2 regions of the Marinomonas sp. 63XJN7_9_ISO-PGPR-S23-217 genome follow, and region 2 is predicted to be linked to the other one. Evidence: predicted binding sites of a transcription regulator. Region 2 holds the regulator's gene; the other holds the start of a gene.
What was found. The regulator FNR, encoded in region 2, switches genes on or off when oxygen is low (the NO sensors DNR and NnrR bind a similar motif). The targets are predictions, from matches to a motif close to TTGATNTANATCAA.
Positions count from the first base shown of each region.

Region 1: a site for FNR is predicted at 7,706-7,719, ahead of AC0VYI_RS13510 (anion permease). Genes of this name have one in related genera too.

Region 1 is NZ_CM149678.1:2,888,617-2,903,589, forward strand. It holds gene AC0VYI_RS13480 (PhoX family protein) at 1-1,810, shown strand, start outside; gene AC0VYI_RS13485 (hypothetical protein) at 2,123-2,686, opposite strand; gene AC0VYI_RS13490 (DUF805 domain-containing protein) at 2,701-3,054, opposite strand; gene AC0VYI_RS13495 (helix-turn-helix domain-containing protein) at 3,194-4,237, shown strand; gene AC0VYI_RS13500 (alpha/beta hydrolase family protein) at 4,239-5,258, opposite strand; gene AC0VYI_RS13505 (alanine--tRNA ligase-related protein) at 5,373-6,011, opposite strand; gene AC0VYI_RS13510 (anion permease) at 6,168-7,634, opposite strand; gene phnF (phosphonate metabolism transcriptional regulator PhnF) at 7,945-8,637, shown strand; gene phnG (phosphonate C-P lyase system protein PhnG) at 8,637-9,107, shown strand; gene phnH (phosphonate C-P lyase system protein PhnH) at 9,110-9,736, shown strand; gene AC0VYI_RS13530 (carbon-phosphorus lyase complex subunit) at 9,737-10,849, shown strand; gene AC0VYI_RS13535 (alpha-D-ribose 1-methylphosphonate 5-phosphate C-P-lyase PhnJ) at 10,846-11,766, shown strand; gene phnK (phosphonate C-P lyase system protein PhnK) at 11,759-12,565, shown strand; gene phnL (phosphonate C-P lyase system protein PhnL) at 12,591-13,316, shown strand; gene phnM (alpha-D-ribose 1-methylphosphonate 5-triphosphate diphosphatase) at 13,333-14,469, shown strand; gene phnN (ribose 1,5-bisphosphokinase) at 14,535-14,973, shown strand, end outside.
Region 2 is NZ_CM149678.1:2,757,515-2,772,487, reverse strand. It holds gene AC0VYI_RS12950 (SprT family zinc-dependent metalloprotease) at 1-6, shown strand, start outside; gene ttcA (tRNA 2-thiocytidine(32) synthetase TtcA) at 99-935, shown strand; gene AC0VYI_RS12940 (YfaZ family outer membrane protein) at 946-1,512, shown strand; gene AC0VYI_RS12935 (IS1182 family transposase) at 1,598-2,941, shown strand; gene AC0VYI_RS12930 (adenine phosphoribosyltransferase) at 3,182-3,724, opposite strand; gene fnr (fumarate/nitrate reduction transcriptional regulator Fnr) at 3,750-4,511, opposite strand; gene hemN (oxygen-independent coproporphyrinogen III oxidase) at 4,527-5,897, opposite strand; gene AC0VYI_RS12915 (alpha/beta family hydrolase) at 6,061-6,648, shown strand; gene tusA (sulfurtransferase TusA) at 6,696-6,929, shown strand; gene AC0VYI_RS12905 (CBS domain-containing protein) at 7,006-7,599, opposite strand; gene AC0VYI_RS12900 (hypothetical protein) at 7,639-7,941, opposite strand; gene AC0VYI_RS12895 (MaoC family dehydratase) at 8,334-8,756, opposite strand; gene AC0VYI_RS12890 (HAD-IA family hydrolase) at 8,824-9,468, shown strand; gene sppA (signal peptide peptidase SppA) at 9,472-10,539, shown strand; gene AC0VYI_RS12880 (hypothetical protein) at 10,734-11,495, shown strand; gene prmB (50S ribosomal protein L3 N(5)-glutamine methyltransferase) at 11,565-12,479, shown strand; gene aroC (chorismate synthase) at 12,484-13,581, shown strand; gene yjjX (inosine/xanthosine triphosphatase) at 13,726-14,301, shown strand; gene yjjG (pyrimidine 5'-nucleotidase) at 14,338-14,973, shown strand, end outside.

The DNA of each region.
Region 1 (14,973 bases), 130 kb from region 2:
CAAAGCGTTTGCCGACAACATCACAGACTCCCCATTAGCCTCTGTCAGTTTTGTTCCAATGGCGGCGCCATCGTTAAGTAACCCAGCAGCCATGGCGACAACCTATATCAATTCGGCAATGCAGCTTAAGTTTGAAGATGGTTCTAGTCGCCTGGTTAAACTTGACTACCATCCTTTTTTCATTTCTGGCGATAAAGTTCCTGATGGTCAAGGCGGAACAGTCGTTGCAGGCGGTTATTATGATATTAACAATCGTCCAATTAACGATCCAACAGCGGGTAATCGCCAATTTTTCTCAGACTGTCCAGATGGTTCAAGTCTATTAACGGTAGAAGGTGCAAACGTACCTGGTGTTTACGGCAAACCAGTATTTGCGGTGGTTCAATTTGAATATACTTCGCGTGACGGCGGCGGTAACGATATGTACGGTCGTCTACCCTCCCCTATTGCCGTATTAACACTGGATCAAAACCAAGAAACGGGTGAATTGAAACTCGTGAAATATCACAATGTTGATACCTCCAGTGTTGGTGGTTTATGGATCACCTGCGGGGCGAGCTTGTCACCATGGGGCACTCACCTTTCCAGCGAAGAATATGAGCCAGACGCATCAAAAATGGATGATAAGCGCTTCAAAGCTTACAGTAAGAACTTGTTCGGCGATGAAAATAAAGCCACACCTTATAATTATGGTCACCTGCCAGAAGTCACCGTCAACAAAGACGGTACAGGGTCTATCACCAAGCATTACTGCATGGGCCGTATTTCTCATGAGCTTGTTCAAGTCATGCCAGATGAACGCACTGTCATCATGGGTGACGATGCGACAAATGGTGGTCTGTTCATGTTTATTGCTGACAAACCACGTGATTTATCTTCTGGTAAGCTATATGTAGGAAAATGGCATCAAACTTCTAACGAAGGCCCAGGTGCGGGCGATATTTCTTGGATCAAACTGGGTGAAGCCAATAGCGATGAAATCAAACGCCTAGTTGATGCAGGCATTAAATCTTCTGATATCATGGAAATCCATCATAAAGACCCAAAAGACCCAAGCTTCACTAAGATTGGCTACGGCGGCAAACCAAACTGGGTAAAACTGAAACCAGGTATGGAAAAAGAAGCGGCCTTCTTGGAAACACACCGTTATGCAGCGCTTGTTGGTGGCTCTTTAGGCTTTACCAAAATGGAAGGCACAACAGTCAATATCAAAGACAAAAAAGCCTACTCAGCAATGTCATACATCTATAAAACCATGACGGATGGCAGCAATGACATTCATGTTCAAGGACCAAAAGCTGGTGCCGTATATGAGCACAAGCTAACAGGCGGTCAAACAGACAGTGATGGCAACAGCATTGACAGCGAATGGGTATCGGTTCACATGCACGCTCCATTCAACCTAACAGGGGAAGACCTAAAAACTGCCGATGCAATCGGCAATACAGCCCATGCTGACCGTATCGCTAACCCAGATAATATCAAGTACTCTGAAAAGCTTCGCACTTTGTTCATTGGAGAAGACAGTGGCAATCATGTCAACAACTTCCTATGGGCCTATAATGTAGACAGCGGCGACCTATCACGCATTATGTCTTGCCCAGCAGGCGCAGAATCAACTGGCCTGCATGCGGTTGACGAAATTAACGGCTGGACCTACATCATGAGCAACATGCAACACCCTGGTGACTGGGAAAGCCCATTGCATGACAAAGTAAAAGATGTATTAGATCCATACGTCCGAGCTAATTACAAAGATCGTTATGGTGCGGCTGTGGGTTACATCACAGGGATTCCTAAAGTCTCTTAATTAATAAGCGACTTTACAACGATTTATCTGATCGGATAAACAAAAGGGCAACCATTTGGCTGCCCTTTTCTTTTACTCTATCGTTAAAAATTGCGAACATGTATTCAAAAAACCATATTACTACAACTTTTTTGCAGCCAAGTTGCACTAATATATTCCCCTACTTTTCATTCCATATTTATCAAATGTACCAACATTAATCATATAATGGTTAAGTATTTCTGTTATTTCAGCAAAGTCATTGATGCCACCATTGGCTCTGCTGACATAGCTATGTTTCAGTTAGTTCATTTTGCTAACACCATTGAAACATTAAGAAGCACGCAACCATTTACAATCTATTTTATTTTTATCAAGCCCGAAAAAGGACGACCAGGACCATTCCCCAGGATTAAGTACAAAGCCATAACTGAGTGTTAAACCGGATGCAATTTTGATATCACCAAGTTGGGTATTACGTTGATCGGTGATGACATAATTTTCGCTGACAACTTCCTCCCCTGCGATAAGCTTTTTCAATACCTTATTCGAGTAAATTACCAGACGTATAGGGTCGCCTGCACGAATACCAATGTCAAATCCGCCAAAATCTCCTGCGGCAAATCGGACTGGTGTCGAAAAACAGACAGTTTTGTCTTTATGACCGATGATGGACTGCCTGAAAACAAGCTGACCTTTTCCCGCAATCCCTCTCAGTTGTAATAATGTGCCTTCTTTAGGGGATTTGATGTACACAACGGCTTTTATATCGTTTGATTGTAATGCCTCTTTTTGTCGTCTAGTGCCTGAGTTGCTGACATCATGAGCACTGGCGGAGACAGAAAAGAACGCTACACACATGCACAACACTCTAGATAAATGATTAATATTTTTCATATAGTGCTCCCTGCTCAAAGTGTTGTGTCATGTTGTGAATAAGCATTGTCATTGCTTTGTGGTTCACTCGGCAAAACCATTAAAATAAGCCAAAGCACCATGCCAACCACAGGGACTAAGATAACCAATAACCACCACGCAGAGCGATTCGTGTCGTGCAGTCTTCGCACCGTTAAAGACAACATGGGAAGCAAAATCAGCAAGCTGTAAATGACTTCAACTTTCCATGCCGTCAGGTAGAAGGCTTCCAAAACAACAAACAGCGCAGAGATCAACATATTCCCCAAAAAGAAGGTCAAAAAGGCTTCTCGCGATGCTCTTCCTGAAAATTGCCAAAAACGCTGCCACCCATCAAAATACCCGTTCATATTTTTCTCCAACAAAACCTATCGAAGATGAAAATCTAGAGTTTTGAGGTGACAATAGCGTCCTAAATCAGGTTCTAGGACGTCCTTGATGACTTTCTAGGTCATAATAGCAACCAAAGAAATAAGAAACGGAGTTTAGATGATTGCTATTCCCTTACCTTTTGTGGTCGCCCTGTTGCTAGGTATTTTGGCTATTCTGCTGTTTATTCGACGCGAAGAAACCACCCCTTCAGCATTTGTCTTTATTACTTTATGCACCCTAACGACAATAGTCGTTGGTCTACGTTGGACATTTGATTACCCACTGTTTCGTTTTTTCCAACCCATCTTGGCGTCATGCATCCCTGTTACCGCTTGGTACTGTTTTGCGAACGCTTATCAACGTCATCGATTTCGATTTTGGCATCTATTGCCGCCTATTTTTGTCTTTTTAGGCTCTCTTACCTATCCCTTTTGGCGACCGCCTTTAGACCCTCTTTTGACATTACTCTATGTAAGTTACGGTGTCGCACTGATTCGAGCCTCATATAGAGTAACCAACATTCCTGAGCAGGTACGTTTATCCGATATTGATCAAGCACTAAAAGCAGAACGAGTGGCGGGGGCCATGTTGTTAATGTCGGCTTGTATTGATGGCGCGTTGGCCATTGATTTCTCGCTTTTCGCAGGCGTTCACGCCATTCATATCTTAGCCATAGGTCACGCCATATTATTGCCAATGCTCGCTATCGCAGTGATCAGGATTAGCCTAAGTATCGCACCAAGCATGACGGAAACAGCCAATGAAAATGAAGAAGAAATCACGTTAGAAGAGCAAAAGAATAGGACGCATCAGCAAACCGACAACGAAGCGAAAACCATAATAGATAAAATAGACACCTTACTCACTAAAACAGAAGTTTTTTTAGACCCAGACCTCTCTTTAGACAGACTTGCCAGAAAGGCCTGCATTCCCGCACGCCAGATTTCCAGCGCAATAAATCAAATTTATGGGCGAAATGTGTCTCAAGTGGTTAACGAATACCGTATCGAACGCGCCAAACAGCTGCTCATTACAACAGATAAGCCTATCACCCAAATTTACTTAGACTCCGGCTTCCAAACCAAATCCAATTTCAATAGAGAGTTTGCCCGTGTCACTGCGCAGACGCCGAGCGCCTTTCGACGCTCGAACAGTCAATAAATTAGGACTGACGTAGAAAAGACAAAATGTCCTCATACATAGCTTGATGCAGCGCCTTTCGTGAACGTCCCTTACCATCTCGACAAACAATCCCATCACCTGGGTTTTCTTTGTCGATCATCGTTATCGCCCCCGGTTTACAAAGCTGAATGAAGCTAAAATGCGCAGCATCAGGATAGACAATGTAATGACGCCTGTTTTTAGGAATATACTTTGCGAGAAAACCCGATTCTTCCGCTTGCGGTAAATCGCCAATATCAACACCTGCGGCGAGTATCAGAGTGGGTGTGGTCAAAGTTTGTAAACTGTGACGTGACAAGCTTCGTGCTAGGCCCAAATCCAACGAAACGACTCGCTTGATCCGCTTGTCTTTTAGGCTGCCTGTTGGCTCACCGATTTGCGGCTTATCCAAGCCCAATTCAGGCATCAAACCACATATTCGAGGATTTGGCTTGGCAATGCATTCCTGCTTCAACTGGCCTCGATCAAATTGCGCGCCCGCTAAAAGCATCACAGTCCAGCCTCCCAAAGAATGTCCTATAGCGGTAATATCATGCCGATTAATGTTACGACGCCACATGGATGAGCGTAACAACCAATCCAATAAACGTGATATATCTTGGGGGCGTTGCCACCATTGCGCAGCCGCTTGTGGTGAGCGGTCGAACGTCGTGGTGCCAGGGTGATCAACGGCAGCGACTATATAACCCTCTTGAACCAACTTAGTTGCTAACCAATTTTGATTACGCCAGTTCCCGCTATAACCGTGAGAAATGACCACCAGCGGAAAATTTCCTGTCATCGGCGTCCCAATTCGGACCACATCCGTTCCAATAAACGCTGCATTTTCAGCGACTCTCTCTACTGGAAAACGCGTCTGTGACGGATACCAAATACTGGTTTTTAAGGGTCTATCACTGTCCGGATACAAAATAATTTGCTCAAAACCCACCGCATCTTGTGCTATGACTTTACTGGTCATACTCACTGCCAGTAACATCAAAACCAACACTAATTTCATTACTTCACTCCTCATAGTGATTGCAAACACAATCACTATGAGGAAAAGAGAACCATAGAACGACCTAAAACAAGATCGAGGACATAATACAAAACACGGGGTCGGCAAATAGGGTCATACCAGATAAATTTCGACTCGCTCTTTCCCTTTGCCTATATTTTTGCGTTTTAGTTTGATGCGTCCCACTTCTGAGGTGCGGTTAATATGGGTGCCACCGCAAGGCACTTGAGCAAAATGTTCGACCTTCCAATAACGCCGCCCCTTTTGTACATCCGAAAAGTCTTTCTCGATGGGCAAATCAGCATCAAACAACGACTGAGCTTGAGCTTGTATCTCGGGTAACATGGGCGAGATGCTTTCTGGCAACTCAAAATCAATACGGCTTTTCGATTCTGAAATGTGCGCACCCATTTTTTCAAGATTGGGAATTGCTTTATAAAACAATTCAAGAACCACTTCCGCAGCGAAATGCAGACGCATCAAGTTGTATCGCCTTGGCCAATCTATTTTGACATCAACGGTTTGCCCAATCTGAAAACCTGCAGTCGACTCTAGCGTATAAAGAATCGATTGATCCCTTTTCTCAGCGCTGACTACCTGGTAACCGCCAATCGTGCCCCCATCACTTTCTTGGCCACCCGACTCCGCATAGAAAATCGTTTCGGCAAGTTCAACTTGGTTTCCATCCAGTTTGCTAATAGTCGTCGTCAGTTCAGTCTGATACGGATCCACCCAAAATTGTTTTTTTGTCACGTTCCTTTCTCCTCAGCTACGTCAAGCCAAAAGCTAATGCTTCATGTTACCCAGTAGAGAAAGGAAATACAGTCAAACGTGAACCTTTACAAGCAAAATGATGACCTACCAGAGACCTTTGCACGAAGCCGCAAGCACGACCGTCATAAAAGGTCTCTACCAATAACCCAGTACTTTCCACCATAGACCACCAACAATGCCCCAAACCGAGAGGTTCACTAGGCTCATGATGAATCCCATAATCCACCAATCTTCCATGGACACATAACCAGAGCCGAAGATAATTGGCGATGTGCCTGTGGCGTAGTGAGTCAGTGACATCATCAAAGAAGAAGCACCAGCAAGCAATAGACCAAGGTACAAAGGAGGTGCGCCCAATAACAAACCCGCAGCGTAAAAAGCCGCAAACATGGCGGTGATATGGGCCGTCGTACTAGCGAAAAAGTAGTGCACATAGAAATAAGTTGCCACCAAGATCAACACCGAAATTTCCCAACCAAAGCCTAAATGCTCAATATTGCTTTCTACCACGGTGGAAAACCAATGCACCAAGCCAAGCTTGTTTAAAAAGGTGGCCATCATCACCAAGGCAGAGAACCAAACAACGGTATCCCAAGCGGATTTTTCCTTAAGAACATCCTCCCAACTTAATACACCTGTGACTAAGAGCACCGACAATCCTAAAAAAGCGACTGCGGTTGTATTAACGGCAAATGCCGAGCCAAACAGCATCGCAGGTACACCGGCCCAAAGGATCAGTAGGAGAGCAAACACCGCCACCATGACTTTTTCACCGTAGCTCATTACCCCCATTTCACTGAGTTTGGATTTGGCAAAGGCCCTCGCATCCGGTGTGCTTTTCACCTCTGGCGGATAAATGGCGTAAACCACTAAGGGCACAAGCGCAATACACACTAAGCCAGGCAAAAGAGCCGCCAATGCCCAAGTGCCCCAAGTGATGCTAATGTTCGCTCCAGTTGCATCGGATATGAGCTTCACAATCAAGGGATTGGGAGCGGTCGCTGTAATAAACATGGCCGAGGTAATCGGATTAATATGGTAATTCACCAAGGCTAAGTAATGACCAATTTTTCGAGACGAGCCCTCTTCTGGTGAAGAACCAAAACTGGTTGCGATGGATTTCATAATGGGATGAATAATACCGCCACCACGGGCAGTATTACTCGGCGTAACGGGGGCAATCACTAATTCCGAAATCGCCAAAGCATAGCCAATACCAATGGTTTTCTTGCCAAATAGAGAAATAAAATAATAGCCAATGCGATTCCCTAACCCCGTTTTAGCAAGCCCACGTGAAATCATAATAGCAATACCGATCAACCATATAAGCGAGTTCGAAAAGCCACTTAACGCATCTTTGATCGCACCTGAGGGGGAATTATTAGTCACTCCAGTAAAGGCAACCAAAGTGATCGCCAGAATTGCAATGGCGCCAATGGGCATCACTTTGCCAATAATCGCAACGACGGTCCCCACAAACAAAGCCAGTAAATGCCAAGCGTTGGCAGAAACCCCTTCAGGCACTGGCACGACAAACCAAATCCCCAACGTCACAACGATCGAAATCATTCCTGGGACAATTTTTACACCACCCACCTTCATACATATTCCTTTTACAACAACACGAAAAAGACTTTAAAAGGGCATAATAACGGGACAGCCAAAGTCTGGTGATGACTTATATCAGATAAGCTTTGATCATGAGTAAAATAGGAAAAGTAAGAGGATAGTCTGACTTTATTTCATTGCTCGGCAAAAAATCACTGTCATGTATTCTTCATTTTTTTGACTTGTCTAGATAACCAAACCGTCACAAACCTCCCCTAACATGATTTCAACAAACCCATAATTTGTTTCTTTTTTTGTCTTATAAATTTGTCTAGACAAACCAAGAAATATGAATGAGAACATCATGGCCATTTATTTAGATATTGCCCAACAACTAAAAAATGAAATTCACCATCAGTACGAATCGGGTGATTTACTACCAGCCGAGCAAAAGTTAGCCAGTCGCTTTAATGTCAATCGGCATACCGTTCGTCGCGCTATTGATGAACTGGTACAAGATGGTTTAGTAAAACGATTTCAAGGGCTTGGTAATCAAGTGACCCGACCTGCTATTGATTACTCCCTAAATAACCAGTCATGCTTTACCTACAATCTCTCAAAAGCAGGTTTAACATTAGACACTCAGGTGCTCGAATGCTGTGAATACAAGCTTCCCCAAGAGCTTGCCTTGCGCCTTAAACTGAGCACAAAACAAGAGGTATTGTTAATCAAAACCTGTCGCTCTATTAATAAGCAAGCCACCACGCTGATCAAACATCACTTGTTTGGCGTCGACAAAGAGATTATGAGCCAATACCAATCGGGATCCTTACACGGCTTTTTAAAAGCACACTATCACTTTCATGCCACCCGAGGCACCACACGACTTAAAGCCCGAATGCCAACCTTTGATGAATGTCAGCAGCTACAAATTGGTCGTGGGGTTCCAGTCATGGAGATTCATTCTCAATATTATCTAATCGAAAGCGGTGAGCTGATGGAGTATTCAATTAGCATCAGCCGCAGCGATATTTTTGAATACAGCGTGGAGCCTTAATGATGCCAAGTGAAAACCTTACCGAGTCAAACCAACAAGCGCGACAGCATTGGATGTCAGTAATGGCAAAATCACGTTCAGAAACGTTAATCGCCTTATCAGATACTTATATCAATAAACATCGCTTTGAAACCATCCGCGCAGCCGAAGTAGGACTAACCCAAGTGCGTGGTCGCATGGGCGGTACCGGGTCTCAATTTAACCTTGGCGATATGACCATGACCCGATGTGTGGTGCGTTCCAGCAATGGTCATTATGGTCACAGCTACATAGCAGGACGCAATAAAGAACACGCTACTCGCGCTGCACAACTGGATGCCATGCTACAAGACCAAGCCTACCAACAAGACTTGATAACCAACATTATCCAGCCTTTGGCACACCACTTAGCCGAGCAGAAAAAAAGGAAAGCGAACGAAGTCGCCCAAACCAAGGTGAACTTTTTTACTCTAGTGAGAGGAGAAGACTAACCATGACCACACCTACCTTAGTGAAAGGTTTCCAACATATCATTCATGACAGTCAAATAGTTTTTCGACAATTACTCAAAGCCATGAGCGAGCCCGGCTCTCTGGTTTCAGTGATTTCACCTGAACCCATCGATCATCTCAATGCCAGCACCTTCGCCATATGCCAAGCCATGCTAGACCAGCAAACACCGCTTTGGCTATCACCCCATTTTCATACCACGAATATAAAACACAATCTGCATTTTCATACAGGTGTGTCCATGGTTGACGAAAGCCAACAAGCCCTATTCGCTTTGCTTTGCCCCGATGATTTGGAATCATTTGCCGACTTGTCTCAACACTTTTCGCAAGGAACAAATGAATACCCAGAAACAGGCTGTACCCTGATCGTACAAGTCAGCAGCATAAAAGACGACCTTTCAAACGGGGTGAATTTACGCCTCACTGGGCCTGGCATAGAAACGGCGAAATTCGTTTCTATCAGTGACCTTCCGCTTGCGTTATTGGACTACTTATCAAACCAAACAGGAGAACGAAATGCCTCTTTTCCACTTGGTTTGGATTTTATCTTCGTCGATCAAACGCACTTAGTTTGTCTACCCCGAACCACTCAAGTGGAGGTACTTTAAATGTACGTTGCCGTTAAGGGTGGAGAAACCGCCATAAACAACGCACACAAATTACTCGACAAAACCCGTCGTGGTAGTTTGGACATTCCTGAATTATCAGTGGCACAAATCAGCGAGCAATTGCCTTTGGCGGTTGCCCGTGTAATGACTGAAGGTTCCATTTATGATCCGCAGTTAGCGGCTTTGGCTATCAAGCAATCCGCCGGAGATCTGGTTGAAGCCATTTTTTTATTACGTGCCTATCGCACCACACTCAGCCGCTTTTATAGCAGCGATCCAATCGATACCACACAAATGCAAGTTGAACGGCGTATTTCAGCCACCTTTAAGGACCTTCCCGGTGGACAACTGCTAGGCTCCACATTTGACTATACACACCGACTATTAGACTTCACTTTACTTGCCGACGGCCGAACACCCGAAGAACTCGAAACGATCACCTCGACCAGCCAAGAAGATGATGCCGAAGCCATGACTCGCGTACTGCAAATGCTGGAGCGAGAAAATCTTATGGTGGAGGAAATCGATGAACAAACCACACCCACTGACATCACCCAAGACCCACCAGCTTACCCTTGCCATCGCAGTGCTCGACTACAAGCCCTCGCCCGTGGTGATGAAGGTTTTTTACTGGCACTGGGATACTCTACTCAGCGGGGGTACGGGCGAAATCACCCTTTCGCGGGAGAAATTCGCACAGGCGACGTCACCATTAGCATCACCCCAGACGAACTGGGCTTCACTATCGATATAGGTACTCTGCAAGTCACCGAATGCGAAATGATCAATGGCTTTAGCAAGTTAGAAAACGATGATATTAAGTTCACTCGCGGCTACGGGCTGGCCTTTGGACAAAACGAGCGTAAAACCCTGTCCATGGCTTTAATCGACCGCGCCTTGCAAGCCGAGAAATACGGAGAAGAGCGTGTTTCTCCGGCCCAGCAAGAAGAGTTTATCTTATCCCATTGTGACAACGTGGAAGCCGCAGGCTTTGTTTCTCACTTAAAACTTCCCCATTACGTTGACTTTCAATCTGAGTTGGAATTATTACGTCGCCTTCGCAAAGAGAGGATGGATAACGAACAACAAGGTGCCTCAGGAGAACAAGCATGAGCATTTCTTCTACTACATCGATAAACAAAGCCACTCTTGAGCCCATTAAAGACGGCTACAATTTTGCTTATCTTGATGAACAAACCAAACGCATGATACGTCGTGCGCTTCTCAAAGCCGTAGCAATCCCTGGTTATCAGGTACCCTTTGGTGGCCGAGAAATGCCCATGCCTTATGGTTGGGGAACGGGTGGAATACAATTAACCGCTGCGCTCATCGGTGAATCTGATGTACTAAAAGTCATTGACCAAGGGGCCGACGACACAACAAATGCCGTCAGTATTCGTGCCTTTTTTAAAGCCTTAACGGGAGTCAAGACAACGGAAAACACCGTAGAAGCCAGCTTGATTCAAACCCGCCACCGTATTCCAGAAACGCCATTAAAAGCCGACCAGATTCTCGTTTACCAAGTGCCTATTCCTGAACCGCTGCGCTTTATCGAACCCAGCGAAGTGGAAACGCGAAAAATGCACGCCCTACAAGACTACGGCGTTATGCACGTCAAACTCTATGAAGACATCGCCCATTTCGGCCATATTGCGACTACTTACGCCTACCCGGTGCAAGTCAATGATAGATACATTATGGACCCATCGCCCATTCCAAAATTTGACAACCCAAAGATGCATCAAATGCCAGCCTTACAGCTGTTTGGCGCAGGACGCGAAAAGCGTATTTATGCCATTCCACCTTTCACTAAGGTCAAAAGTTTAGACTTCGAAGACCATCCGTTTGAAATACAAACATGGCAAGAGCGTTGCGCAATTTGTCACTCAAAAGACAGCTTCTTAGACGAGGTCATCATCGATGATCAAGGCACTCGCAGCTACATCTGTTCAGACACGGATTACTGCCGACAGCAGGTAAGCAAAAACGAGGCGACTCCCTCCCAAGCTGGAGAAAAAACTCATGACTAATACCCAGTTGTTCCAACAAGATCGTTCAAATGCACCGTTACTCAAAGTGAACAATCTGACCAAGCTGTACGCCCCAGGAAAAGGTTGTGAAGACATTAATTTCGATCTCTATCCCGGTGAAGTATTAGGTATCGTGGGTGAATCAGGCTCTGGAAAGTCCACATTATTAACTTGTCTATCCGCCCGCCTCGCACCAAATGATGGCGAGGTACTGTATCTCAACCGAGAAAATAACTGGCTTAACCTATACCAACTATCAGAAACCGAACGTCGTTACTTATTAAGAACCGAATGGGGAGTGGTCCACCAGCACGCCCGTGATGGTTTACGCATGGGGGTCTCTGCTGGAGCCAACATTGGTGAGCGCCTGATGGCCATCGGTGAACGACATTACGGGAAAATCCGCGAAAAAGGCATGAAGTGGATGCAAGATGTTGAACTGGACGTGGATCGCATCGACGATAAACCCGCCACCTATTCGGGCGGTATGCAGCAGCGTCTTCAGATTGCCCGCAATCTGGTGACGCACCCAAGAGTCGTTTTTATGGACGAACCGACCGGCGGTCTCGATGTGTCGGTACAAGCCCGCTTGTTAGACCTGTTACGCACCTTGGTTACCGAGATGAATCTATCAGTGATTATCGTCACCCATGATCTGGCGGTTGCTCGCTTGCTGGCCCAGCGTTTAGTGGTGATGCGCCACGGCAAGATAGTCGAAACCGGACTGACCGATCAGGTACTCGATGATCCGCAACATGCTTACACCCAATTATTAGTGTCTTCCGTGCTGACCCCTTAATCCTCTTTAACAAGGTAGATTTAACATGACAACGATGATCAATGTGGAGCAGCTCAGTAAAACCTTCACTTTGCATAATCAAGGCGGTATACAACTGCCTGTTTTAGACAAGGTTGATTTACAGGTTTTTGCCGGTCAATGCACCGTGCTGCATGGCGACAGTGGTTCAGGTAAAAGCACCTTGCTACGTACTTTATACGCCAATTACCTGCCAAGCTCCGGTGCCATTTACGTTCGTCATCAAGGAGAGATGTTGGATTTAGCCCGAGCCTCTAGCCACCAGCTGCTAAGCGTCAGACGGGACACAATGGGATATGTCAGTCAGTTTCTGCGCGTGATTCCCCGTATCGCCACGTTGGATGTGGTCATGCAGCCGCTAAAAGAGCGAGGGGTTGCCGACAAGGAAGCCAAAGACAGAGCCGCCGACCTACTACAAAAACTCAATATTCCTGAACGGCTATGGTCACTTGCCCCCAGCACTTTTTCGGGTGGTGAGCAGCAGCGGGTCAATATTGCCCGAGGATTCATTCAAGATTACCCGATTTTATTGCTGGATGAACCAACCGCTTCTTTGGATCAAAAAAATGCTGATGTCGTCGTGCAATTGATTAAAAAGGCGCTCGCCAACAATACCGCTGTCGTCGGTATCTTTCATGATGCGCACGTTCGTGACGCTGTTGCTGATCAGGTCTTTTCAGTCTATAGCGATACCTCCCATGCAAATGATCAAACACCATCGCACATAAATTGATGCTGGAGCACTCACCATGATCTTAACCAATGCTCGAATCGTCTTACCAAATGAAATCATCAAAGGCACCCTAGTCATCAATGAAGGGGTCATCACACAAATAGATCAAGGCAATGTTTCACTGCCTACGGCACTAGATTGCGAAAATGGTTACCTAACCGCTGGCATGATAGAGCTGCATACAGACAATATGGAAAAGCATTTCACTCCACGACCCGGCGTCAACTGGCCGGCCATCCAAGCCTTTAAGGTGCACGATGCACAAATGGTTAGCGCAGGGATTACGTCCGTGTTCGATGCCATCTCGGTGGGGGATGTCATCGAAGGCAGTGAACGATTAAATAACCTAAGCCGTATGGTAGAAGCGCTCAATGAATCCCGTGACCGTGGTTTAACACGTGCAGATCATTTCTTGCATTTACGCTGCGAAGTCAGCCATAAAGATACGTTAGCAAACTTTCACGCCTTATTAGAGCAAACGAACGTGCAGTTAGTATCGGTGATGGATCATTCTCCAGGGCAACGTCAGTTCGCCAATATAGAGAAATATCGTGAGTACTATCAAGGCAAATATAAATTATCCAATGCGGAGATGGAGGCCTTCATTACTCGCCAACTGGATGACAGCCAACGCTATAGCGCACTGTTTAGAGAAGTCATCTGCGACACTTGTCACAATCGACATATTCCTCTTGCCAGCCATGACGATGCCACGATTGATCATATTGAAGAATCACATCATTTCAACATGGTGATTGCTGAGTTCCCCACGACGAAGAAAGCGGCAAAAGCAGCCCATGAAAAAGGTATGAGTGTTTTAATGGGCGCTCCCAACGTTGTTCGTGGCGGCTCTCATTCAGGCAATATTGCTGCTCATGAACTCGCTTCCGCTGGGGTATTGGATATTCTCTCCAGCGATTACTACCCCGCCAGTCTTTTGGAGTCGGCTTTTAAAATCGCACGATTAGAAGATAATGATTACGACATTCCAAAAGCGATGAACCTAGTCAGTCTTAATCCCGCAAAAGCCGTTGGTTTACACGGCAGAGGGTTAATTGATTTAGGGTGTAAAGCGGATCTAATTTGGAGTAGCGCGAAGGAAGACCATGTGCACATTGAGCAGGTTTGGAAAAATGGTCAACGTGCTTTTTGACCCCAAACCTCATCCATGTTGACGAGTATTATCACGATAAACCGTCTGTAAAGTGAAACATAGCGATGAAAAAAACAAGCAAAATCCTTTATTTAATTGGTGCTTCAGGCAGTGGTAAAGACTCGATTATCTCCACGTTACGCCAGCATATTGACGTTTCTCAGGCGCGGCCAAACCTAATGGTTGCTCATCGCTATATCTGTCGAGATTGGCACTCTGGCAGCGAAAATCATATTCAGTTGAGCGAAAAGGAATTTTGTCAGCGCAAACAATTAGGGCTCTTTGCCTTAGATTGGCAAGCCAATGGCCTACGCTATGGCATAGGCCGTGAAATAGACCTTTGGCTGGCACAAGGGCAAACGGTGATTGTTAATGGTTCCCGTGGCTATTTATCCACCGCAAGAGCGTTATACCGTGAGCAGTTAGTGCCAGTATTGATCACAGTCGATGAGGCCATCTTACGTCAACGTCTTATCGACAGAGGACGAGAGTCGCTTGATGACA
Region 2 (14,973 bases):
CACTAATGTGCAAGCTTTTTATCAAGTTGCTGCTTTTTTAATGCGACAAAATAATGATTATAGTAAGATAGCGGCATTTAGTTTATAGCGTGTACATAATGGATTTATCTAACAACCCGAAAGAAAAACTTGAGTTTAATAAGCTGCAAAAGCGTTTAAGACGCTTAACAGGTCAGGCCATTGTCGACTTCAACATGATTGAAGACGGTGATAAAGTGATGGTGTGTCTATCTGGTGGTAAAGACTCTTTTACTATGCTGGATATCTTACGAAATTTACAAGCCAGCGCCCCTATTCATTTCAGCATCATCGCTGTGAATTTAGATCAAAAGCAGCCAGGTTTTCCCGAGCATGTGTTGCCAGCCTATCTTGACGAAATTGGAGTCGATTACCATATTTTAGAGAGAGACACTTATAGCATCGTCAAAGAAATCGTTCCAGAAGGTAAGACTACTTGTGGATTATGCTCTCGCTTACGTCGTGGCTCACTTTACGGATTTGCAGAAGAGATTGGCGCGACTAAAATTGCTTTAGGTCATCATCGAGATGACATACTTGAGACGCTCTTTTTAAATATGTTTTTCGGTGGTAAGTTAAAGTCTATGCCGCCTAAGCTGTTAAGTGATGATGGAAAGCATATGGTTATTCGACCATTGGCTTATTGCAAGGAAAAAGACATTCAAGCATTTGCCGATATGAAGGCTTATCCCATTATTCCTTGTAATTTATGTGGTTCACAAGAGAATCTACAAAGGCAAGTCGTAAAAGATATGCTTCAGCAGTGGGAAAAAGATTATCCAGGCAGAACCGATTCTATGTTTACTGCCATGCAGAATGTGGTGCCTTCCCATCTTGCTGATAATGAGCTGTTTGATTTTAAAGGCTTAAAACAATCAGAAGATGCATTTAATAAATTGAATATTATTTCACTATAGGAAAGTTCTAATGAAACTAAGCAACAAAGCGCTATTGTTGACCGCAGGGCTACTAAGCTCTTCCATGGTATTGGCTTCTAACGTAAGTGTGAACTTAAGAAACGATTTGTTGAAAGCGGATGCCAGTATTGATGCAGGCCCTTTTTCAATTGATGCGGGGGGGACGCATGATGCGGATAAAGATACCTCTTCTGCTTATGCAGGCTTGAGTATTCAAGATACAGATGCAACGGGGCCGTTGCAGGTTGGACTAGGGGCGCGTCTATATGCTCTCGATTCTAATTTAAAAGATGAAAATAATGATCTTGCATTAGCGGTAGCGTTAGGTGGTTGGTATCGTTATACCTTCCCAATGGCGAATCGTTTAAGCATATACGCTTCCGGTTATTATTCTCCTGAGGTTCTAACGATTTCTCGACTGGATCATATGTATACCTATAACGCGCGCCTTGAGTATATGACAACACACAATACTCGTGCTTTTATTAGTTACGGAGCGACTGAAGCCATTTACAAAAACGGTCAGCGCCAAAAAAGTAATGATGGCATTTCTGTTGGTGCCAATGTGGTCTTTTAAAAATGCATAAAAAAAGGTGGCATTCGCCACCTCAGACTGCTGATAAAGTCCTCGCCATTCGGCGGGGATTTTTTATAATAACGGCATGCTTAAAGAACGCCCTCAAACCCAGTCTACTTTAGAGTTTGTTTCCATCGACGAGCTCGTCCCCAGTGATCACTTGCTTCGCAAGATTGATCGAATTATTGATTTTTCCTTTCTACATGATCTTGTGAAGGATTTTTATTGCGCGGATAACGGTCGTCCCGCTCTCGATCCTACTCTCATGTTTAAGTTGCTATTTATTGGCTACCTTTTTGGTATTCGTAGTGAACGTCAGTTGATTAGAGAGGTTCAAGTTAATGTCGCTTATCGTTGGTTCTTAGGTTTAGGCCTGACTGACAAAATTCCCGATGCTTCCACTTTGAGTGCAAACCGCACACGTCGTTTTAAGGAATCCGATATCTATCAAAAGATCTTTGATGAGATCGTACTCCAGGCTATAAAACACAAGTTAGTTGGCGGAAACACCTTTTATACGGACTCCACACACCTTAAAGCCAATGCGAACAAAAAGCATTTTGAAAAAGTAGTGGTTGAACAGTCCCGACAGGCGTATATGGATGAGCTCGATAAGGCCGTTGAGGAGGATCGACTCGTTCATGGAAAAAAGCCTTTACCACCTGAAAAAAACAAGGTGGAGAGTCGTGAAATCAAGCAGAGTACGACGGATCCAGAGAGTGGCTATATGGTACGAGATACTAAGCCCAAAGGGTTCTTCTACTTAGATCACCGAACGGTTGATGCACGTTGCAACATTATTACTGACGTACACGTCACCGCAGGCAATGTCCACGATGCTGTCCCTTATTTAGAGCGATTGGACCGAATCAAAGAACGCTTTAAGCTTTTCATCACATCGGTCGGAGTCGATGCGGGGTACTTTACCTCGGCAGTTTGTCATGGGTTAGAAGAACGACATATCTATGCCGTGATGGGCTATCGTCGTCCTAATCACAAGAAAGGCTTCTTCTATAAACGCGAATACAAGTACGACAGGGAACAAGATGTCTACTTCTGTCCGCAAGGTGAAAAACTCATTTACAAAACCACTTCTCGAGAAGGTTACCGTCACTACGACTCAGATAGCCTGATCTGCGCGAACTGCCCAGAAAAGCACCGCTGCACCACAAACAAAAAATCGGTCAAAACCATTACGCGTCATGTTTGGGAAGATAGCAAAGAACGCATCAATGCCCATCGGCTAACCCCATTAGGCAAAGTCATTTATGCCAGACGAAAGGAAACCGTGGAACGAAGTTTTGCCGACGCAAAAGAGCTGCATGGCTATCGATATGCACGATTTCGAGGAACAGATAAAGTAGCTTCTCAATGTCTATTAACGGCAGCCGCCCAAAATATGAAAAAGATAGCCTTAATGCTTAGCTAGAGGCTTTTATTTGTTCAAAAAAATGACGAAATCGATAGTCAGAGCCTTAATAAAAGGCCTCAAAGAGCTCTAAGTAACTAATGAGATATCTTGAGTCACTTAGGAAGGAATGTGAGCAAAAGACTCAGAAAAATAAAACCCCAGCAAAAAACTGGGGTTTATCAGTAACCTGAGGTGGCATTCGCCACCTTTTTTATTGATGCTTTAGACTGCCTCTAGTGAATAAAGGCAAATAGATGATTAATCACCTTCATACGCACACAGATTAAAAACGGGGATGTTTCTATCCTGTAATTTTTGGCTTCCACCTAGATCGGGCAGGTCAATAATAGCGGCCACTTCTTTAACCTCTGCACCTTGGCTCGTTAATAGCTCAATAGCTGCTAATAGGGTGCCACCTGTAGCAATAAGATCATCAAACAATAAAACATTATCGCCAGTTTTTACTGAGTTTTCCTGAATTTCCAACTCAGCGGAACCGTATTCTAAGTCGTACGCTTGTGAAATGGTTTTGCCAGGCAGTTTCCCTTTTTTACGGATCAAAATCAGCGGTTTTTGTAGTTCATATGCCAGTACGGCCGCGATCAAAAAGCCACGAGCATCAATACAAGCGATATGAGTAATATCGCTGGTAATATAGCGATGCACATAAGCATCAACGACCATACGCATGCCTTTTGGGTCGCTAAAAATAGGGGTGATATCTCGAAAGTTGATGCCTGGCTTTGGCCAGTCTTCAACAGAACGAATTAATGACTTAACGTAGAAATCATCATACAGCATAATCAAAGTGCGCCTAGTTTGTAGTTCAAAACTGAGCTATTTTACCACAGTCAGGCGCAACTCCCACGAGTTTTTGCATTTCTGGCAAGTCAATAATGGAAATTTCTTTACCATCTACTTGGATTAATTCGTTTTTTTGAAAGCGTGTGATCACACGACTAACTGTTTCTACTGCTAAGCCTAAATAGTTACCCACTTCACCACGGGACATGGAAAGTCGGAAGGACGTCGCTGAATAACCACGCTTTTTAAAGCGGTTCGATAGGTTAAGAAGGAATGAGGCTACTTTTTCGTCAGCATTCTTTTTGCCCAGAAGTACCATCATTTGCTGATCATCGCCAATTTTACGGCTCATTACTTTGAACATCTGGTGTTTGAGTGACGGGATTTGTGCGGAAAGATTCTCCAAATGACTGAATGGGATTTCGCATACGGTGGTTGTTTCTAGTGCTTTAGCAGAAATAGGGTAGGTATTATCATCGATACCGCTTAGACCAACCAGTTCGCTAGGGCAATAGAAGCCTGTGATTTGTTCTTCGCCTGAAGAGGTAATATTAAAAGTCTTTAGTGTGCCGGTTCTCACGGCAAAGACAGAACTAAAAGGTTGGCCTTGATGGAATAACACCTCCCCCTTCTTTAGAGGGCGTTTTCGCTCAATGATTTGATCTAATCGATTAATATCTTCGTCTGCCAGAGCGATAGGTAGGCATAGCGCACTTAAGCTACAATTTTGACACTGAGAAGATAACTTACTGCTAAAACGTGATTGTGTGTGTGTTGCGGGCATTTCACTCTCCCTAGATTATATTACTTTTGAATACTTGACTACGCTGTTCAAATGTTTGTCAAAAACCATGCATACGCAGCGAATAAGTAATCGTCCCCGATCTGTTACTTTTATAATAGTATCTTCTTGCTGGCTCAGAATTTCAATGATGCCATCCAATTCTAGCTGCTTTAATTTAGCAAGCTCTACTGCGAAGTACTCTTTAAAGCGTATAGTAAACTCTTGTTCTATGGCTTGAAAGCTTAATCTAAATTGACTGATAAGCGTCATAATGACTCGATGTCTAATTCTGTCATCATTATCGCTGATATAGCCTTTCATAATAGGGAGTTGACCGTTTTCAATGCTATTTTGGTAAAGAGACAAGTCAGTATGGTTTTGGATATACACGCCGCTTAAGTTGCTGATCGCGGATACGCCAAAGGCAATCAAATCTGTATCTGCATGGGTGGTGTACCCCTGAAAATTACGTTGCAATTTGCCTTCGTTTTGAGCAATCGTCAACGTATCATCAGGCTTAGCAAAATGGTCCATGCCAATATAGACGTAGCCATTTTCTATTAATGTATCAATGGTCATTTTGAGTATATGCAGCTTCATTTCTGCAGAAGGTAGGTTCTCCTCTGGAATCCGTTTTTGCGCTGGGAACCGCTCAGGTAAGTGAGCGTAGTTAAAGACGGAAATACGTTCTGGTTGTAATCTCAAAACGATATTCAGCGTCTCTTTAAAACCGTCTAGAGTTTGAAACGGTAAGCCATAAATTAAATCGAAGTTAATAGAACGTATACCGAGTTCGCGGCAGTCATTGACGAGCTTTTCAACTATTTCAACAGGTTGTATGCGGTGAATGGCTTTTTGGACCGATATATCGAAATCCTGAACGCCTATGCTGACGCGATTTATGCCCATGGTTGTCAGAAGTGTCAGTTTTGACTTGCTAATCTCTCGAGGGTCAATCTCAACGCTATAGTCCTGACTGCCATTGGTAATCAAAGAAAAATGTCTATTGATTACATCAAATAACTGCTGCCATTGTGACTCAGACAAAAAGGTTGGTGTGCCACCTCCGAAGTGCAGTTGTGTCACCGGACGATCAGCGTCAATCATTAAGCTGCGTAGGCGTATTTCCTCTCCTAATAACTCCACATACTCCTCGCCCTTGTCGTATTGTTTTGTCACAATTTTGTTGCAGGCGCAGTAGTAACAAAGATGAGCGCAAAATGGGATGTGGAAGTAGAGGCTGATTGGGGCGTCTGAAGGCCTTAACATTCTATCGATGAGAGCAATTTTGCTGATGGAGGCATCGAACAACGGAGCTGTCGGATAGGAAGTATACCGAGGGCCTGATAAGTTGTATTTTTGAATGAGTAATGGATCCCAGATCATGATGTTTTCCTATTAAATTTTCTAATGGCAGTTTACTCTTATGGGGATTCTGTTCGTATGACTTGGATCAAGGTTTTAAGGTCAAAATAAAAATCTTGCTAAGTTCAAGAGAGAAACTTTTTATTCAAGTTAAAAAACTCGTTTTTAGTGTTGAGATGAAGCCATGCAAATATTGCCTATCTATCTTGCTCATGGAGCGGGCGTCGGTCACAAAAATAGTGACTTTCTACAACGCATTAGCCAGCAGTTAGGAGAAAAAGGTTGCCCTGTCATACCCGTGACTTTTGCCTATATGCAGGAACAAGAGGCCACTGGAAAAAAGCGTCCGCCGCCACGTTTCGATACATTAATACCAGAATTTGCTGACTACCTAAGTGCCTCGGACCCTCTCATTGTTGCGGGTAAATCGATGGGAGGGCGAGTTGCAACGCAGCTGACAAGTGATAATAGAGTGAAGGGGGTTATTTGCTTTGGTTTTCCTTTTCATCCTCCCGGTAAACCGGAGAAGCATCGTTTGGCGTTTTTGGAAGCTGTTGATGTCCCTTGCTTGATTATTCAAGGGACGAGGGATGTGTTCGGTAAGTCTTCTTGGGTCCTGGAGCAAAAACTCAACAAGAATATTGACATCATGTGGGTTGAAGGAGCCGATCATGATTTTAAGACGCTAAAAAAGCAGGCCATAACACAAGACGAGGTGGTTTCAAAGGTGGCTAGCATGGTTAATAGTTGGTTGTCAGAAAAGTTTGTCTAGCCAACCTGGAGGTTTATAATAGGGGGAATCAGTCGGAGGATCAGATTATGGAACACCATTCATTGTTAGACGCTAGCGGATTAATGTGCCCAGAGCCAGTCATGATGCTACATGTGGAGATGAAAAAAATAGAGCCCCTTGAGGTGCTAAAAGTGGTTGCAACAGATCCATCTACGACCAGGGATATACCTAAATTTTGTCGGTTTTTAGGGCATACTTTGGTTAAGCAAGAGCAAGAAGGGGACGTTTACTATTATTGGATTCAAAGACGAGAAGGATAAAAATGAGAGGGTTCAAAGTCATTCTTTGAACCCTCTCATTTTTATAGGCAAAACACGCTTGATGAGTAATCTTTTTCTAGGCTACTCTAAGTTTTTTACTATTATATTTTTCACCTAATAAAGCAATTTTGTATATGTTTTTAAAGCTAGAGAAGGCTACATCAATGTCTAAGCGTAGCTGGCGAGCGATATCACTTGCAGAAACGAGGCCTCGAATGGTTTTTGTTTCTTCATCAATAACGAGTAAATGTTGGCCTTCCGTTTCGCGTTGACTGTACAGTAAAGATTCAATATCAGAATTTTTTAGAGAGGCATAAGACAAGGCTAGTACTTTATCTTTTGGTTTCATTAAATCTGCAACAAGCAATTCTGAACGAGCATAACCATTTGCCACGTGCTTAATAAAAGCATCTTCTGACAGGTCTTCTAGACTGATTACGCCGACAAAGTTATTTTTCTCATCAACGACCACCTTCATGCGAACATGTTCTTTTCTCATCAGTCTGACCAACTCGTCAGCGCGAGTGTTGGATTCGATTACACGAGGAGCCGATGTTTTAAAATCTGTGAACACGCATAATGCGGGTGAGTATAGTGTTGTATTTTCAATAGTGACTGGCCAGGTTAAGGCATTGACTTCTTTTGTTGAAACGTAAGTTAGTGTTTTCATGATGTATTCTCCAAAGTTAAAAAGTTAGAAAGAGCGAAGCTATATCAAGAAAACTGGCGGTGCTCTAGGGTAAGTTTTAGTCGCTAGAAAATAGCCAACTGGTTCAAGATAATCACTTGAAGCAGTATGATTTTTAGCCAAAGCCAAGAACTGAACAGAGGTGCTATCTTGTTCCCCTTTTATTGCTTTGTCTTGATCTAGAGCAGCCTCTTCGCAGTAAATTTTCTCTATATTAGGCTGAAGCCAACGTTGCTTATGAATCTCTTTTGCTGTAGCGCAATCTGATAGCGTCAGCAAAGACGAAACGATCAGAAAAAAGGTGATAAACAGTCGCGAGTTCATAAATGCCTTAATCTATGATTTATATTAATAAATATATGCCTCTCTCAGAAAAAAACCCAGTTTTTTTTCAATATGCCTCATATTTTTCAATTTTAAGTTCTTTGTAAATAGACTGTGATGAAAGCGCCTGATTGTAGACTAAATACATTATCATTATGTAAAAACGATAAGTGATCATGTAGGGAGGCGTCAAGCAATCGACTCGCATAATATACCTAGTCGTTTATAAGACACATTGTTTATATTGCTCATTATTTTTATTATTCAAATCTGTTTTTTTGTTATAAGAAAAACGCGACCGAAATTGTTCGGCCGCCTTTTGATTTTCGTATCGTTCGAAGCTCTCAGGTTGGCTTATCCACAAAGAAAAGTCGATAAGCCTTGCTTTGTTCTCACTTGGCGGCAGGCAGCATTATGATGGCTTCCCCAGATACAACAACTTTGCCATCACACTCACAGGTTGTTTTTAGTGTTACACGGCGGCGACGTTCATTAATTTCTGCCACCGTAATAGTTGTTGTGACTTCTTGTCCAATATAAACAGGTGCTCTGAACTTAAGGTTTTGCTCCAAATAGATGCATCCAGGTCCTGGTAGCTTTGTGCCAATCGCCGCAGAAATAAATCCAGCAGAAAGCATGCCGTGGGCAATCGGTTTGCCAAAACTTGTAGTGGCTGCGAAATCAGCATCTAAATGAACAGGATTGGTATCGCCTGTTATGTGGGAAAAACTTTGTACGTCTTCTTGAGTCACGGTTTTGGTGTAAGTGGCTGTTTGATCAATTGATAGCGCTTCTAAAGTATAGCCTGTTGTCATTGTGAATCCTTATGTTTGATTTTCCCGCTATGGTACACTTTCGGCGATTTATTCTTAAGGGGTATCTATGGTTAAGTTAGTGATTTTTGATTGGGATGGAACCTTATTTGATTCCATTGATAAGATCTGTGGTTGTATGTTGCAAGCCGCAGAGCACGCCATGGCACCTAAAAGAGAGTTTCATGACATACAAAATATCATCGGTTTATCTTTAGATGAGGGGATTAAGGTTGTTTGGCCTGAACTCCCAGTTGACACATTAGACAAGATAAAAATGCATTATAAACGTTTATATGTGCAAGCAGACCAAAGTCCCCCTTTAGCTTATGACGGGATGTTCGAGCTCCTCGAGCAGTTGAAGGGGCAGGGTGTTTTGTTGGCAGTGGCAACGGGAAAAACTCGTCGTGGGCTAGATCGTATTATGTCACTCACGGAAACGGGTCATTATTTTGCAACGACGCGCTGTGCAGATGAGGCTTTATCGAAACCTCATCCGATGATGCTGAAGCAAATCCTAGCAGAGCTTAATGTATTGCCAGAAGACGCGGTAATGGTTGGCGACACCGAATATGACCTTAATATGGCCAAGGCCGCCGGAGTAACCAGTATTGGCGTGTCTTATGGTGCCCATGACAAAAAGCGTTTAGCATCTTGTCAGCCACAAACGATTGTCGACAATTTATATCAATTAGCTTCCATTTTAGGGAAATAAAGCATGAGCTGGACCGAAGAAGAAGATAAAAAGAACCAACAAAATTTAACGAATCAACAAGGCGAATTGTTTGAAGAAGACAATGCTGGGCAAAATCGCAATAGCGATAAAGAAAGCGATAACAGCAAATCATCTGAGACGAAGCTGGATGATAATCAACAGCTCTGGCGCTTATTAGAGAAAACACTAAGTGATAATGTGATTGAAAAAAGACGTGCTCGTCGTTGGAAAATTTTTTTCCGTTTTACCAGTTTAATTATTTTATTGTGCATAATGGGTTTATGGTTTGGTCGCTCCGCCTTAGATACCAATGTGACTGGGCAAAATACGGTGGCCATCATTCCAATGGATGGGGTTATTGGTAGTGGTGCAGACATCGATGGAAATGAATACGTGGATATTTTAGATGATGTCTATAAAAATCCCAATCTAAAAGGCGTGGTCATCGACATGAACAGTCCTGGTGGCAGCCCTGTCCAGGCTGGTATTATTTACGATGCTATTCGTCAAAAAGAAAAATTGTATCCATCTATTCCTATTATTGTGGTGGTAGAGGATATGGCTGCATCTGGGGGCTACTATATCGCCTCAGCAGCTAATAAAATTTATGCCAATAGAGCAAGTTTGGTGGGTTCCATCGGCGTGATCTCTTCTGGCTTTGATTTAAGTGGCTTAATCAAAAAATTTGGAGTTGAACGTAGAACTTTTACAGCGGGTCGCAATAAGGACTTCCTAGATCCTTTTGTCCCTATGACCAAAGAAGGTAAGGAAAAATGGCAGGCGATCTTGGATGAAACCCATCAGCAATTTATTGATGCTGTAAAAGCGGGACGGGGTGATCGATTAAAAATCACAAACGATGTCTTTTCGGGAATGGTGTTTACCGGCCAGCAAGCGCAAAAAATAGGCTTGATTGACGGCCTAGCGAGTCTTAATGATGTATTAAACTCACAATTCCCTAACGACAAACAAGTGATCTATGGGCCTAAGCAAGATCCGTTAGATGAGTTTGCCAAAAAATTTGGCGTTGAGTTTGCTGCAAAGTTACTTAGTAACGCTAAGCTAAACTAAAGACCACTTGTCGACACCTACCTTTTAAAAGCCCCTTCTTGGGGTTTTTTATTGCCCTTGCTTTGTAGTGTGTAATAAAGGAGAGAAGTAAATGCTATTCTTTATTCGTAAAAAAGATAATATAATGACGGAATTGATCATTTGTTGTAAAACGTCCATATAATTTATTTCATCAGAAGAGATAGGAGGTGGGGATGGCTCGTAAGGCAAATATTGCTCGGGAAGAGATTCATCAAGCTTGCTGGGAACTGCTCGAAAAAAACCAATTTCCCAATATACCTCGCATCGCAGATTACTTCCTTGATAAAGATGGTCGTAAATGCTCGAACACAACCTTAATGAATGCGATTTCTGAGTGGGAGGAGCTGTATAAAGAGCACCAACAGCATCAGCTTAAAGAGTTAGGCTCTAGTCTAGCGCCTTCTTTTAACCGATTTTCTCGCGATGTTACGCAGATATTAGGCCGACTGCTTGATGAAAAAATGCTCGATGCTGAAGCTCAATATGCCTTAAAGCTCTCGGCTACAGAAGGACAATATTCCTCGTTAAGTTTGGCGTTGTGTGAGTTGCAAGACGCCTACGACGCAGTTTTAGAAGAGCGAGAGTCATTGAAGGTTATGAATACGCAGTTAAATGAACATCTTAAGCTTACTCAACAGCGCTATGATGATGTTTATTCTCATCATCAAGTGATTAACAATCAGCTAACGCGAGAACGCTCAGAAAAAGAAGCATTGCGTCTAAACCTTGATCAGCATGAGGTTGATTTAGCGAAGCAGGATCATTTGATTTCAAGCCTTAAAGAAGAGAATTCAACGCTTAAACAGCAAGTCAAATCCTTACAAGAAGAGCAAAGAGCGGTGGATAAACAGCATCGACAAGCAGTAGACCAAACACTCCAAGAGATTGCTCGAACCATGAAGCAGATCCAAGGCAAAGATAGAGACAATAAGTAATAAAGGCTATAATGCGGCTTTTTATTTACCCATTAAAAGTGGTCATCAGATGATAGTGAAGAAGATAGTATGAGCAATAGACAGTCCGCCATTCGCGATCTAAGTAGTATTAAAGATTTTATTCGCTGGACTTATAGCCGATTTGAACATAGTGATCTTTTTTATGGTCATGGTACGGATAATGCTTGGGATGAAGCGCTCCATTTGGTTATGGGGGTGTTAAAGCTTCCTCTCGATTTTCATCGCGATATGTTGGATTGCGCTCTGACTTATGATGAAAAAAAACGCATTCTTAAATTAGTTGAAAGGCGTATTAAGCAACGTGAGCCTTTGCCATATTTATTAGGTACGGCTTGGTTTATGGGATTACCTTTCAAAGTTAGTAAAGATACATTGATTCCTCGTTCCCCCATTGTCTCATTGCTTGAGAAGGAATTTTCACCTTGGCTTACGCAATACCCTCTGAATATTTTAGATATGTGCACCGGGTCTGGGTGCTTGGGGATTGCTGCGGCTTTAGTATTTGAGGATGCACAAGTCGATATCAGTGATATTAGTGAAAAGGCTTTGGCGGTTGCTCAAGAAAATATTGAGTTTCATCAGGTAGAAGACAGAGTAACTGCGATCCACTCGGATATGTTTAAAAGCCTTCATGGCAAAAAATATGACCTGATTATTTGTAACCCTCCTTATGTGGATGCCGAGGATTTTAATTGTGCACCGGCAGAGTTTCATAACGAGCCCGAGCTTGCCCTTACGTCTGGTGATGACGGATTAACATTTACCCATGCGTTTTTGTCGCAAGCCGCGCATTATTTACATGATAACGGTATATTGGTATACGAAGTGGGTAATACTGAAGTCGCTTTGCAGGCTGCTTACCCTGACGTTCCCTTTTTGTGGGTGGAATTAGAGCGGGGCGGCAATGGGGTCTTTGTATTAACCAAAGAACAACTTAACACATTACTACGCGAGCAAAAGTAACATTATGTCTGGCAATACATTTGGAACCCTTTTTAAAGTCACCACCTTTGGTGAGAGTCATGGCCTAGCACTAGGTGCTATCGTTGATGGTTGCCCACCAGGCATTGAAATCTGCGAAGCTGATTTACAGCAAGATTTAGATCGTCGTAAACCGGGAACCTCCAAGCACACAACCCAGCGTCGAGAAGCTGATGAAGTGAAGATTCTATCAGGTGTCTTTGAAGGCAAGACAACTGGTACACCGATTGGTCTATTAATTGAGAATACAGATCAGCGTTCTCGTGATTACGGTAATATCCAAGATACATTCCGTCCAGCGCATGCCGATTATACCTACGATCAGAAATATGGCTTTCGTGATTATCGAGGTGGTGGTCGGTCTTCTGCGCGTGAAACGGCCATGCGAGTAGCGGCAGGCGCCATTGCGAAAAAATACCTGAAACAACAGTTTGGCATTGAAATTCAAGGTTTTCTCTCTCAACTTGGCCCAATCAAGCTAGAGGTAAAAGATTTAACTCAGGTCTATGACAATAGCTTTTTTAGCCCAGATCCTGATGCGGTCTCAGCTCTTGAAGACTATATGACAGCTTTACGTCGCGAGGGCGACTCTGTTGGGGCAAAAATTACCGTCATCGCCAAGAACCTTATGCCAGGTCTAGGGGCGCCGGTCTTTGATCGTTTAGATGCTGATATTGCGAAAGCCATGATGAGCATTAACGCAGTGAAAGGGGTGGAAATAGGCGATGGTTTTAGTGTTATTGAACAAAAAGGGAGTGAGCATCGTGATGAAATGACACCAGAAGGATTTTTGTCAAATCACGCTGGCGGCATATTAGGCGGCATTTCTTCTGGACAGGATATTATTGTTCACATGGCATTAAAGCCTACTTCCAGTATTACGATCCCCGGAAAAAGCATTAATCGCGTAGGGGAAGCCATTGACGTGATTACTAAAGGCCGGCACGACCCTTGTGTTGGCATTCGCGCCACTCCCATTGCGGAAGCCATGCTGGCACTGACGATAATGGATCACTTATTAAGGCATCGTGCACAAAATATGGATGTTGAATGTCCGACTCCGATTATTAAAGCCCAAGTTTAGTATCCGATAAGTTGCTTACTGTAAAATAAAAACCGTGATTGTTTCAAAGAGGGACATCACGGTTTTTTTATATATCGCTCTTTTGTTTGTTGCTTACGACGCCTTAATTAGAGTAATAAATTAAATAAATTTGGTACCTTTATTATGAATAATACCGTTATTCGCATCATCGTTGCCTCCAAAAACCCTGTCAAAATAAGTGCGGCTTATCAAGCTTTTAACAAAGCGTTTCCAGATCACACTATTCACTGTGAAGAAATGTCAGCACCATCAGGTGTAGCAGATCAACCCATGACAGAGGCCGAAACGCGTTTAGGTTCAGAAAATCGTGCACAATTTTGCTATCAACGGAAAAGTCACCAACAAGACGCCAATGTCATGGACGAAAATACTGTGGATTATTTTGTGGCAATGGAGGGCGGTGTTGATCAATTCGAGGAGGGCGCAGCCACCTTCGCTTACGTGACCATCTTAGCTAAAACGGGAAAAATGGTGACTAATCGCTCTGCTAGTTTGCCGCTACCACATTCAATTTACACTCGATTGGTGTCTGGTGAAGAGCTTGGTGATGTGATGGACGACCTATTTGGCACCGTTAACATCAAGCAAAAAGGTGGTGCAATCGGCTTATTTACCAACGAAGCGGAAAGCCGCGAAAGTATTTATACTCAGGCTTTGATTCTTTGCCTTGCACCTTTTATCCACCCAGAACACTTCTAGGGATGTTAACCGATTTAATCAAAGGAGATTGAACTCATGTATCAATGGATCATTTTTGATGCCGATGACACCTTGTTTCATTTTGATAATTTTACTGGCCTAGTGCATATGATGGCAAAATATGGGGTGGAATTTAGCGAACTGGATTTTAAAGACTATCAAAGCATCAATAAGCCACTTTGGGTGGAATACCAAAACCAGAGCATCACAGCCGAGCAATTGCAAACGAGACGCTTTCAAACATGGGCTGATAAATTGTCTGTGTCAGCACAACAGTTAAACCATGATTTTTTAGAGTCCATGGCTGAGATTTGCCAAGCACTACCAGGTGCCAAAGAGCTAGTTGACTATCTGCAAAGCCAGAAGGTGAATATGGCTATTATCACCAATGGCTTTACCCAGCTCCAGCAAACCCGTTTAGAAAGAACTGGCTTTCATCAGTATTTTTCTCCCGTTGTTATTTCCGAACAGATTGGTATCGCCAAACCAAACCGTTTGATTTTTGACCACACGTTAACCCTTATGGATAATCCTGATCGCTCCAAAGTGTTAATGGTTGGCGATACTTTAGCATCAGACATACAGGGAGGCATCAACGCCGAACTGGATACCTGCTGGATCAACCATCATAATGAAACACATCCAGAACATATCAAACCAACTTACCAGGCT